Linked DNA regions of Roseobacter denitrificans OCh 114. The protein of the gene in region 2 interacts with the protein of the main gene of each other region in a pairwise test. Links are inferred from orthologs where the notes say so. Each region holds a gene or a part of one and is shown on either strand. Other genes may lie near its edges.

Region 1 (5,875 bases), 130 kb from region 2 along the record:
TGTGCCAGCCGCGTTTCGAGCACATGCAGCGATGCAATATCCAGCAGTTGCCGCGTGCGCCCCGCCTTGTCACCGACACGAAGCGGCCCAAACGCGCCCGCATTGCCCAGCTTGCCTTCATAAACCGAATTGCCCAGAACAACGCCCCCGCCGATAAACGTGGACACAAAGAAGTAGACAAAATTGTCCAACGCCTTGCCACGTCCGTAGATTTGTTCGGCCCAGCAGGCGCTGGTTGCATCATTCACCATGTAAAGCGGCAAATCGGTGAAGCCTGCGACCTCGTGTTCAAAAGAGACATCTTTCCACGACAGAAATTCCTCAGGCGTATTGCCGTCCGATGCGCCCCATTTCCAGATTTCAAAGGGCGCGGCGATCCCGATGCCGCATAGCTTGTTGGCAAGCTCCGGGCCAATCTGTTCCACTGCTTCGGAAAAAGCCGCGCGCAAAAAGGCGAAGACCTCATGCGGCAAGGCAAGATCGTACTGGATATGTTTTCTGAACAAAATCAGCCCGTTGAGGTCGGTCAGCAACACGTCACTACCGCGGCGGCCCAGTTTGCACCCAACCGAAATGGCCCCTTTGGGATTCAAGGCCATCGGTATGGATGGCTTGCCCACCCGCCCCTTGGAGGGCCGCCCCTTGGTCACGAGACCGTCGCTTTCCAGTTTACGCAAAATGACCGAAACGGTTTGGGCCGAAAGCTTGGTCTGTCGGGCGATCTCACTGCCCGGCAGTTGCCCATTCCGGTGCAGAACCGACAGAATCAAACGCTCGTTGTAGGCGCGCAACCCCTTCTGATTGGCCCCGCGATTCGACGCCCTGATGACAGGTGACTGGGTCATCCGCTCCCTCGCAAATTCGCTTCCAAGCTGCCGGAGCGGAGTTAATAAATCAAGTTTACTTATTAATTGACTCGCGCCGCGATTTAGCGCACCGTCCGGCCTCAAGCACGTCAGACAACGTGTGTACAAATTGGTTTGGGAGGATCACATGAAAAGACTTATCGCTGGCACCGCATTGGCGCTGATTGCATCCGCAAGCACCGCCGTGGCGGACGATTCCGTTTCCGCGTGCCTGATTACAAAAACAGACACGAACCCCTTCTTTGTCAAAATGCGCGAAGGCGCTGCCGCCAAGGCCGAAGAACTGGGGATTACGCTGAACTCCTATGCAGGCAAGGTCGACGGCGACCATGAAACGCAGGTCGCTGCAATCGAAACCTGCATCGCGAATGGCGCGGATGGCATTCTGCTGACAGCTTCAGACACGTCCTCGATTGTGCCTGCGGTGCAGCAGGCCCGCGACGCCGGACTGCTGGTGATCGCGCTGGATACGCCGCTTGAACCCATTGACTCAGCCGATATGACCTTTGCGACGGATAACTTTCTGGCTGGTGAATTGATTGGCAAATGGGCGGCCGCAACCTTGGGGGATGATGCAGCGAATGCGAAAATCGCCATGCTGGATCTGGCCGTGAGCCAACCCTCCGTCGGGGTTCTGCGCGATCAGGGCTTCATGACCGGCTTCGGGATCGACGTCAAAGACCCCAACCGTTGGGGTGACGAGGACGACCCGCGTATTGTTGGCCATGACGTGACCGCCGGAAACGAGGAAGGCGGGCGTCGCGCCATGGAAAACCTGCTGGCCAAGGACCCGATGATCAACGTGGTCTATACGATCAACGAACCGGCGGCAGCGGGTGCCTATGAAGCGTTGAAATCCATTGGCCGTGAAAACGACGTCTTGATCGTTTCGGTCGATGGCGGCTGCCCCGGCGTGCAGAATGTGGCGGACGGCGTGATCGGCGCGACCTCCCAGCAATATCCGCTGCTGATGGCCTCCAAGGGTATCGAGGCGATTGCGAATTGGGCCAAAGACGGCAGCAAGCCCGAAGCCACTGAAGGCAAAGGGTTCTTTGACACAGGCGTTGCCTTGGTGACGGACCAGCCCGTGGACGGTGTGGACAGCATCGACACCAAAGAGGGCATGGATCTGTGCTGGGGTTGATCCGCGGGTCGCAATAATCTTACCTGAGATAAGAGGGGGGCGCGTCTGAACCCGCCCCCCTTGGTTGTTCAAAACCAGATGTCACGGCATCTCAACAAGGAGAGACCGCAATGTCCGGACCCGACAATTACGAGGCCGCAAGCGCGGATGCCGCGAATGAAATTGCCTCGTTTGATACAGGCAAGAAGGGGATTGTCAGCCGCTTTCACCATGCGCTGCATACAACCCCTGCCCTTGTCCCGCTCATCGTCCTGCTTGCATCCATTGCCATCTTTGGCGTCTTGCTGGGCACGCGGTTCTTTTCGCCCTTCGCGCTGACGCTGATCCTGCAACAGGTGCAGATCGTCGGCATTGTGGCGGCAGCGCAAAGCCTTGTGATCCTGACCGCCGGCATTGACCTCAGCGTCGGGGCCATCGCCGTGATCTCATCGGTTGTGATGGGACAATTCAGTTTTCGCTACGGGGTGCCGGTTGAGGTTGCAATCGTCTGTGGTCTGGCGTTTGGCACAATGATCGGTGCCGTGAATGGCTGGCTGATCGCGGTGATGAAACTGCCCCCATTCATCGTGACGCTGGGCATGTGGCAAATCGTGCTGGCGGCGAATTTCCTGTATTCCGCGAATGAAACAATCCGAAGTCAGGACATCGCGGAACAGGCCCCGATGCTGCAATTGATGGGTGCGAAGTTCAATGTGGGCGGCGCGGTCTTTACCTTTGGTGTGGTCTTTATGCTGGTCCTTGTGCTGGTGCTGGCCTATGTGCTCAAACACACGGCTTGGGGGCGGCACGTCTATGCGGTGGGCGATGATCCCGAAGCTGCCGCCCTGTCCGGGGTGAATGTCAAGAAGACGCTGATTTCTGTCTATGCGCTGGCCGGTTTGATCTGCGCCTTTGCCGGATGGGCACTGATCGGGCGGATCGGCTCGGTCTCCCCCACGTCAGGACAGCTGTTGAACATCGAAAGCATCACCGCCGTGGTGATCGGGGGGATTTCGCTGTTTGGCGGGCGCGGGTCGATCCTTGGGACGTTCTTTGGCGCGCTGATCGTCGGGGTTTTCACGCTCGGCCTGCGTCTGCTCGGTGCGGATGCGCAATGGACATTCCTGCTGATCGGGGCGCTGATCATCGCCGCGGTGGCGGTTGACCAATGGATCAGGAAGGTGGCGGCATAATGGAACCGATTTTGAAGGGCCGCGGGCTGGTCAAACGCTACGGCAAGGTTACAGCGCTTGATCATTGTGACTTTGACCTGATGCCGGGCGAAATACTGGCCGTGATCGGGGACAATGGGGCGGGCAAAAGCACGCTGATCAAAGCCATGTCCGGCGCTGTGACACCGGACGAAGGCATCGTTGAACTGGAAGGCCAACAGGTGCGCTTCACCTCCCCCATTGATGCGCGTCATGCCGGTATTGAAACGGTATATCAGACACTTGCCATGTCACCGGCCCTGTCGATTGCCGACAATATGTTCATGGGGCGCGAGCTGCGCAAACCGGGGTTTCGCGGCAAGGTGCTGCGCCAGCTTGACCGCAAAAAGATGGAAGAGATCGCGCGCGAAAAGCTGTCCGAACTTGGGTTGATGACGATCCAGAACATCAATCAGGCGGTCGAGACGCTTTCGGGCGGGCAACGTCAGGGGGTGGCGGTCGCACGCGCTGCGGCGTTCGGGTCCAAGGTCATTATTCTGGACGAGCCGACCGCCGCACTTGGCGTCAAGGAAAGCCGCCGCGTGCTGGAACTTATTCAGGACGTCAAAAGCCGAGGCATCCCGATCATCCTGATCAGCCACAACATGCCGCATGTTTTCGAGGTCGCAGATCGCATTCACGTGCACCGTCTGGGCAAACGCCTCTGTGTTGTCGACCCCAAGGATCACTCCATGTCCGACGCCGTGGCCTATATGACCGGGGCCACCGTGCCGGATGGGGCGCATGCAGCTTGACTGGGATCTAGAGGCGCTGGCCGCACGGATCACGGCGCTGCCCTTTCGCAACAAAAGGCGGCTGATTGCCTTGGCTGGCCCGCCCGCAAGTGGGAAATCAACGCTCGCCGAGGCCTTGGCCGAACGCGTCCCCAACAGCTGCGCGCTGCCGATGGACGGGTTTCACCTTGACAACCGCATCCTGCGCGAACGCGGGTTGAGTGCGCGCAAGGGTGCGCCCGAGACCTTCGACGTGGCCGGATTGGCGCATCTGCTGCGCCGCCTGCTGCGGGAGGACAGCGTGGTTTACCCGCTCTTTGACCGCCATCTGGATTGCGCCGTGGCTGGCGCAGGCATCGCCGAGGCGAGTGCGACGACCGTTATTGTCGAGGGCAACTATCTGCTGCTCGACGCCCCGGAGTGGCGCGATCTGCGCCCTCTTTGGGATTTCGCGGTTTATGTGTCCGTCTCCTCCGACGTACTGCGCGCTCGCCTGTTGAAACGCTGGCACGATCACGGGTTCGCGGATGCAGATGCGCAGGCAAAGGTTGCGCAAAACGACATGCCCAACGCGCAAACCATATGTAACGCATTGCTGACCCCTGATTGCACCCTGCACCAAAAATCAACGCCCTAAAGCGACATGCGAAAAACCGCAATCACGTAACGCCGCCTGAAAACAAAGGTTTCAACACGTTACGTGCTTCTTGATGTTTCAGGTATTTCGTCAGACGCCCTAAACCGTGCCCCGGTGCTCGGCAGGCTACTTGTAGGCGGTATCCGCGATCTTCAACAGGTCATCGAAAACCGCACTTCCGCCAGCGATCACGCGTCCACCCTGTGCAATCATCTGGTTGGCGCTTTGATCCTCGATCTGCCCACCGGCTTCGGCAATCAGCAGCTGTCCGGCCAGACAATCCCAGGCGTTCATGTGCTCTTCGATATACCCAAGCAACCGTCCCGACGCCACATAGGCCAGCGACAGCGCGCCCGATGCATTGCGATGAAACACGCCACCCTTTTCCAGAATGGCCAGCACGACCTCGGCAGAGGCCTGCGCGGAAATCCGGCTTGAATAGCCGGTGCCAACGGTCCCACGGGTAATCGGCGCATCGCTCGCACAGGCCATGGGCGCACCATTCAGAGTGGCCCCCGCACCGCGATTGGCCACGAACATCTCGTTATGCACCGGATCAAAGATCACACCGATCTGCGTGCTGTCCTCGCACACGACAGCCAGCACCACCGTCCACGCCGGAATGCCGGAGATGAAATTTGTGGTCCCGTCAATCGGGTCAATGACCCAAGTGTACCCCGTCGTGGATGGCTTTGGCGCATCCTCCTCACCAACGATCCCATCATCCGGGAAAGCGGCGGTGATCAGGTTGCGAATATGTGTTTCAACCGCTTTGTCAGCCTCGGATACAAAGTCCTGCGGGCCCTTGTCTTCGATCACGAGTGATCCGAGGCGTCGAAAATACTCCAGCGCCAGTTCGCCCCCGATCCGCGCAATTTCAACGGCTGCCTGACTTCGATTGTTCACGGTCACTCTCCTTCAATACAATTGGTGCGACCCTTACAGTGAATGGGCTTCTGGTCCACCGTTTATCCGCTGAAATCAAAGAGATTTTATCACTCGGCGGGGTCTTGCCGATGGCGCGATCACCCTATGGTTGTGGTCACGACCCGCCGGGCAATGTCCTCCAGCACATGTTCCAGATCGACGGTCACTCTTTTTTCGGTCAGCTTGCCGTCTATGGTCAAAAACGACAGACCATGTACGAAACTCCACAACAGGAACGCCTGATGTTCGTCCTCAGGCGTCACCTCATCCGCGCCGCGGCAGCGCGCCACTTCTTTTTTGACGACCAGAAACGTATCATCGCCCATCGCCACGAGATCGCTGTGATCCCCGTGATCTTCGGACAGACCAAACATCAG
Region 2 (6,928 bases):
TTTCTGCAACCGCAGCCCGACGATACGGTGCCGCGCTTTGATTTCGAGGCGCATCTGAGCGATCTGACAGGTCCCAAACCGCGCTGGCCCGACAGCACACGCGCGGTTTCCGAGTTGCGGTTGTCGTTGCGGGTGCGCCGCGCGGGGCTTTTGGCGGGGCTGCAGGGGCCGCGCACGATCCATCTGGACATCATTGATTATCCCGGTGAGTGGCTGCTGGATCTGGCGCTTTTGGACAAGGATTACGCCACATGGTCGCAGGAAACGCTGGCGCGCGCGGCTGAGCGCCCACAGGCGCAAGCCTATCTGGCGCAAAGCGCGGCCGTCGCAGCGGATGCAAAACTGGACGAACCGTTGGCCAAGGCGCTGGCGGCGGGCTTTACCGACTACCTCAATGTCGCGCGCCTTGCGGGATATTACGACTGTTCACCGGGGCGTTTTTTGCTGCCCGGTGATCTGGAGGGGTCCCCCGTGCTGACCTTTGCCCCATTGACAGGGGATGGAACAAATGCGCGCGGATCGTTGCGCCGCGAGATGGCACGGCGGTTTGAAGCCTATAAACGCGCGGTCGTGCGCCCGTTTTTCCGGGATCATTTTGCGCGGATCGACCGTCAGGTCGTGCTGGTTGATGCCTTGGGCGCGATCCACAAGGGCCCACGGGCAGTTGAGGATATGCGCGGGGCCATGGCAGACATTCTTGGTGCCTTCCGGCCCGGGCGCAACGCCTTTCTGACGCAGCTATTTGCGGGCAAACGGGTGGAAAAGATACTCTTTGCCGCGACCAAAGCGGATCATTTGCATCACAAGCAGCACGATAAACTCACCGCGATCATTGACGCTCTGGTGCGCGATGCGCGCAACAAGGCGCAGTTTGCAGGGGCGCAGACACAGGCGATGGCGATTGCCTCTTTGCGCGCCACCACCGAAGAAACCGTCACCCACGCGGGTCAAACCCTTGATGTGGTGCGCGGTCAACTGCTTGAGACCGGCAAACAGGCGGCGTTTTATCCCGGTGACCTGCCAGGCGATCCGGCCAGAGTGCTGACGCCTGCGCGGGAGGGCGCCGAAAGCTGGCTCGATGACGATTACCGTGTGATGAATTTCGCACCATCGGTGTTGAGTTTGCGCCCCGGCGATGGTCCGCCGCATATCCGACTTGATCAGGCGGCCCAATTCCTTTTAGGGGATAGGCTATGATCGAATTCACTATTTCTCCCGCCCGGTCGCTGGATGCCGGTGCTGTTGGAAACATTCTGTCGGTGTCAAATGACTTGATGCCGTGGCTGCCGCGCGTGCATTCGGCGGCGGAAGAAATCAAATATGCCGGCGACATGATTGAGGCCGGGTGGGTCAAGGTTGCCAAGATCGACAACAAGGTTGTCGGTTTTATCGCCCGTCACGAGAGCGAGGTTTACGCGCTGTATGTCCTGCCAGAAGCGCAGGACAAGGGCATCGGCACCGCGCTGCTTGAAGATGCGAAGGGCGAATGCGACAAGCTCGGCTTATGGAGCTATGAGGCCAATGGCGTTGCCGCGATTTTCTATGAGTTGCGCGGTTTCGTAAGCGTGGATCGCACGAACGGCAGTGGGAACGAGGCCGGTTTGCCGGACATCCGCTTTGAATGGACTCGCAATGCGCCCGAATTCAAACCCGCGCGCGGCGCAAGGAAAACGGGCTGATGGCCAAAGGTCCTGTGCTGATCGACCTTGAGGCGCAAGAAACCAGATCCGTCGCCGAGGCGCCGCCGGTCCCAGACCTGACACCGCCCCCGCAGGGGCAGGCGATGCAAAGCGTGGCAGGGCTGGCCGCGCGCCGCCCGTCCCGGCTTGTGCGCTGGTTTTTTGGCCTTGGCGCGGGGCTGATGGGGGCCATCGTCTCGGTTGCGGCCTGGGATTTTGTCACCGGCCTCGTGATGCGCAATCCGGTGCTGGGCTGGGCGGTGACGGTGCTGCTTGCTGCTTTTCTTGTCGTGCTGGCGCTGATTGTCCTGCGTGAACTTGCCGCGCTGAGCCGTCTGGCAAAGGTTGACAGCCTGCGCCGCGATGCCGATGCCGCCTTGCTGGACGCTGATCTGGCAGCGGCGCGCAAAGTGTCGGATCGTCTGGTCGCGCTGTATAAAACCCGCGAGGAAACCCGCTGGGCACGCGGACGGTTTGCCGATCTGGCCCCCGATCAACTGGATGCGGCCGGCTTGCTGGGCGTGTGTGAAACCGAACTGCTCGCCCCGCTGGACCGGATGGCGGCGCGCGAAGTTGAGGTGGCCGCGCGGCACGTCGCCACGGTAACGGCGCTGGTGCCGCTGGCCCTCGCGGATGTGGCCGCTGCATTGACCGCCAACATCCGCATGATTCGCCGTATCGCCGAAGTCTATGGCGGGCGCGCCGGGACACTGGGCAGCTGGCGGCTGACGCGTGCTGTGCTTGCGCATATGGTGGCGACGGGTGCGGTTGCCGTGGGGGACGATATGCTTGAGCCGATCCTTGGCGGCTCCATCGTGGGCAAGCTGTCGCGGAGATTTGGCGAGGGGCTCGTCAATGGAGCACTGACCGCACGCGTGGGTGTCGCGGCGATGGAGGTGTGCCGGCCCATGGCTTTCGCGACGCAAAAACGCCCGAAGGTGCGCGAGATCATCACCAACAGCCTGAGCGGCCTTTTCAAACCCGGCAGAACCTGAAGGCGCTGGCTGCAGGTCCGTTGGATGGGGTCTTGTGATGGCGCAACGCTGGGCTTATACACGCGCGCATGACAGGATTTTTCGTGATTACCGTGCGAATTACATCCCCGGCGCTCTGAGTTGATGAGACGCCGGGCCAAGGTGTTTGAGCTTTTCGCACCGACAGCTTACTCCATTTCAAAGACCATCCGAGAGGACGCCCGCAATGTGCGCCGACACGACTGACACGACAGCCGCCCCTGATTACAAATCCACGCTGAACCTGCCCAAGACGGATTTTCCGATGCGCGCAGGTCTGCCCAAGCGCGAACCCGACTGGTTGGCCCGCTGGGAACGGATCGGGATTTACGACCGGCTGCGTGAAAAGGCGCTTGCCTCGACGGGCGAAGATGGCAAACCCACGCGCACGCCCTTTACGCTGCACGACGGGCCGCCCTATGCCAATGGGCATCTGCATATCGGGCATGCGCTCAACAAGACCATCAAGGATATGATCGTGCGCAGCCACCAGATGATGGGGCATGACGCGCGCTATATCCCCGGCTGGGATTGTCACGGGCTGCCGATCGAGTGGAAAATCGAGGAACAATACCGCCAAAAGGGCCGTAACAAGGACGATGTGCCGATCAACGATTTCCGCGCCGAGTGCCGCAAATTTGCCGCAGGCTGGGTCGATATCCAGCGCGAGGAATTCAAGCGGCTGGGTGTCACGGGCAATTGGGAAAAACCTTATCTGACGATGGATTTCCACGCCGAACGGGTGATTGCCGAGGAATTCATGAAGTTCCTGATGAACGGCACGCTCTATCAGGGCAGCAAACCCGTGATGTGGTCGCCGATCGAGCAGACGGCGCTGGCCGAGGCGGAGGTGGAGTATCACGACAAGGAGAGCTTTACCATCTGGGTGAAGTTCCGGGTGGATATGATCTCCGCGCCGCAAGCTGGATCTCTAGGCGATGAGCCTATCGGAGAAATGCCGGAGGATTTGATGGGAGCGCATGTCGTCATTTGGACAACTACGCCATGGACGATCCCGTCAAACAAGGCCGTGGTCTATGGCGAGAACATCTCCTATGGGCTTTATGAGATCACCGGCCGGCCCCAAGAAAACTGGGTGAAGATCGGCGATCGCTACATCCTCGCCGACAAACAGGCTGAAGAGGTACTGACGAGAGCGCGCCTCGACGAGGGAATGTGGAGGCGCCTACGTGACGTCACCAACGATGAATTGGCCGGTATCAAACTGGCGCACCCACTGAAGGAAAAAGAGGGCGCCGACGGCGAATGGGACGGCCTGCGTGATTTCCGCGCTGCGGATTTCGTGACTGACACGGAAGGCACCGGTTTTGTCCACTGCGCGCCCAGCCACGGGATGGAGGAATATGAGCTCTACCGTGATCTGGGCATGTTGCAGGATGTGATCACCTATAACGTCACCGATGAGGGCATGTTCCGCGAAAGCCTGCCGTTTTTCGGTGGCAAATACATCCTCAACCGCAAGGGCAAGGAGGGCGATGCCAATACTGCGGTCATCAACAAGCTGGCAGAGGTCGGCGGTCTGCTTGCACGGGGCAAGATCAAGCACAGCTATCCGCATTCCTGGCGCTCGAAGGCTCCGATCATCTATCGCAATACCCCCCAGTGGTTCGCGGCGATCGACAAGCCCATGCAGATCGGGGATGACGAATTTACCATCCGCGCCCGCGCCCTGCGCGAGATCGACAGGGTGAACTGGACCCCGCAATCGGGGCGCAACCGGCTCCATTCGATGATGGAGGCACGGCCTGATTGGGTGTTGTCGCGCCAGCGCGCCTGGGGTGTCCCGCTGACCTGTTTCACCAGGAAGGGTGCCTTGCCAACCGATCCTGATTTCCTGCTGCGCAATGAGGATGTCAATCAGCGCATCGTCGATGCCTTTGAGGCCGAAGGCGCGGATGTGTGGTATGAGGAGGGTGCCAAGGAACGGTTCCTCGGCGGGATCGTTGACCCGGACGACTACGATCAGGTGATGGATATCCTTGATGTGTGGTTCGACAGCGGATCGACCCATGCCTTTACCCTGCGCGACCGGGCGGATGGGTCCGAGGATGGCATCGCGGATGTCTATATGGAAGGCACCGATCAGCACCGCGGCTGGTTCCATTCGTCGCTGTTGCAATCGGTGGGCACCACGGGGCGCTCACCCTACCGTAACGTGGTCACCCATGGGTTCACGCTGGATGAAAAGGGTATGAAGATGTCCAAATCGCTCGGCAATACCATCGTGCCTGAAAAGATCGTTCAGCAATACGGTGCGGATATCCTGCGGCTTTGGGTGGCACAGACCGATTACACTCTAGATCAGCGCATCGGGCCGGAAATCCTCAAGGGTGTGGCCGACAGCTATCGGCGGTTGCGCAACACCATGCGCTATATGCTGGGCTCGCTTACGGATTTTACGCAAAGCGACCGCATGGACCCTGCCGACATGCCGGAATTGGAACGCTGGGTGCTGCACCGGCTGGCCGAGTTGGACAAGACCGTGCGCGATGGCTACGCGGCCTATGACTTTCAGGGCGTGTTTCAGGCGGTCTTTACCTTTGCTACGGTGGATTTGTCGGCCTTTTATTTCGATATCCGCAAGGATGCGCTTTATTGTGATGGCGACACTGTGCAGCGGCGTGCGGCGCGGACGGTTCTGGACATCCTGTTTCACCGTCTGACCACATGGCTTGCACCGGTGTTGGTCTTCACCATGGAAGAAGTCTGGCTGCAGCGTTTTGACGGGCCTGACAGTTCGGTGCATCTGCAGGACTTCCCCGAGACACCCGCCGCCTGGCTGGACCCTGATCTTGCCGCGAAATGGGCCGGGGTGCGCAGCGCGCGCCGTGTTGTCACGGCTGCGCTGGAAGTCGAGCGTACCAACAAGGTCATCGGCGCGTCGCTGGAAGCGGCGCCGACGGTCCATGTCAGCGACGCCGCGCTGCGCGCCACGCTGGACGCCGTCCCCTTTGAAGACATCTGCATCACATCGCAGATCACCCTGACGGGGGATGCGGCACCGGACGGGGCCTTCCGCCTGCCGGAGACCGATGGGATCGCCGTTGTGTTCCGCAAAGCCGAGGGCGGAAAATGTGCGCGTTGCTGGAAGATCTTGCCGGATGTGGGCAGCCACAGCCATGCAGGTGTTTGCGGGCGTTGTGACAGTGCGATGAGCTGACCCGAAAAGGCGCGGCCCGAAAGCGCAGCTTTCGGGTTGTTCCGAGGGCCGTGATGCGCGACGGTCGGGCGATGTTGACATGCACGGTGGATACGCAATTCGGACGCCTGACCCTGAGGGAAGAGGCGGGCGCACTTGTCTCCGTCAGCTGGGGCAGTGCAGCCCGAGAGGATGCATCAGAGCTTTTGCAGCGCGCCTCCTTGCAGGTTTCGGAATATGATCAAGGCGCGCGCCAGCAGTTCGATCTGCCTGTTCGCATCCGGGGCAGCGCCTTTCAACGGGCGGTCTGCGACGCAATCTGCGCCATTCCGTTTGGCGATACCTGCACCTACGGGGATATCGCCAGAGCGCTCGGCGTGCCTGCACAAGCGGTCGGACAGGCTTGCGGGGCAAATCCGATCCCGATCATCATACCCTGTCACCGTGTCATGGGGGCCAAAGGGCTTACCGGGTTTTCGGGGGTAGGTGGGGTGGAAACCAAAGTGGCGCTTTTGCGTCACGAAGGGGCGGCGGGTTTGTTGATCTAGAGCGTCTGACGAACAACCTGAAACATCGAGTATCACGTTACGCGTTGAAATCTTTGATTTCAGGCAGCGTTGCGAGTATCAGGTTTTTTGCATGATGCTTCAGGATCAACTTGAAACGCTTGTGCTGAAATTCATGGTGTCTGATGCGCCGTCATTGCGGATCAGTGGTGCGCTTTTTCCGGGATGATCTGTTGGGCGACCCCTGCGAAAAGAAGGTAGACGGATGTCGTGACCAATCCCCAATGTGCCCAGCTTTCGGGGTGGAAATCCACCCAGGCGGCCCAGCCCGCAAACCCCGTCCACGCTATGGCCATGGGCAGCGTCACCCACCGCCAGCGCCGTGTGCGCACCGGGTGCACAAACTTCAGCGGCAGGAACATGCCAACGGCAAGTACAGAGACAAGCGCAAGGCTGACCCAGAAATTGGGCTCGAGCGCAAAGATCACCAGCACTAGCATGTTCCAGCATCCCGGAAACCCTGAAAAAGAATTGTCCTTTGTTTTCATGCGCGTATCGGCGAAATACATG

Evidence for each region. Proteins that work in one complex are often made in the same cells at the same time.
Region 1: the proteins of ileS (region 2) and RD1_RS10220 interact in binary tests that used the Escherichia coli proteins (3 or more experiments, as listed by UniProt). The link is inferred for Roseobacter denitrificans OCh 114 from one-to-one orthologs.

What each region holds. Positions count from the first base shown.
Region 1 is NC_008209.1:2,110,398-2,116,272, reverse strand. The notes cover bases 80-3,001. They hold RD1_RS10220 (sugar ABC transporter substrate-binding protein), read left to right. Parts: upstream 80-993; coding sequence 994-2,010; downstream 2,011-3,001. Other genes in these bases: RD1_RS10215 (ABC transporter permease), read left to right, coding at 2,121-3,001; RD1_RS10225 (ROK family transcriptional regulator), read right to left, coding at 80-845. In the rest of the region: more of RD1_RS10225, read right to left, coding at 1-79; more of RD1_RS10215, read left to right, coding at 3,002-3,182; RD1_RS10210 (ATP-binding cassette domain-containing protein), read left to right, coding at 3,182-3,955; RD1_RS10205 (AAA family ATPase), read left to right, coding at 3,945-4,571; RD1_RS10200 (inositol monophosphatase family protein), read right to left, coding at 4,698-5,477; RD1_RS10195 (TetR/AcrR family transcriptional regulator), read right to left, coding at 5,597-5,875. UniProt on the Escherichia coli protein: Part of the ABC transporter complex RbsABC involved in ribose import. Binds ribose. Also serves as the primary chemoreceptor for chemotaxis.
Region 2 is NC_008209.1:1,978,088-1,985,015, forward strand. Bases 2,537-6,073 are described here. They hold ileS (isoleucine--tRNA ligase), read left to right. Parts: upstream 2,537-2,879; coding sequence 2,880-5,873; downstream 5,874-6,073. Other genes in these bases: RD1_RS09600 (YcjF family protein), read left to right, coding at 2,537-2,674; RD1_RS09610 (methylated-DNA--[protein]-cysteine S-methyltransferase), read left to right, coding at 5,945-6,073. Outside these bases: RD1_RS09590 (YcjX family protein), read left to right, coding at 1-1,197; RD1_RS09595 (GNAT family N-acetyltransferase), read left to right, coding at 1,194-1,679; more of RD1_RS09600, read left to right, coding at 1,679-2,536; more of RD1_RS09610, read left to right, coding at 6,074-6,400; RD1_RS09615 (CDP-alcohol phosphatidyltransferase family protein), read right to left, coding at 6,562-6,928. UniProt on the Escherichia coli protein: Catalyzes the attachment of isoleucine to tRNA(Ile). As IleRS can inadvertently accommodate and process structurally similar amino acids such as valine, to avoid such errors it has two additional distinct tRNA(Ile)-dependent editing activities.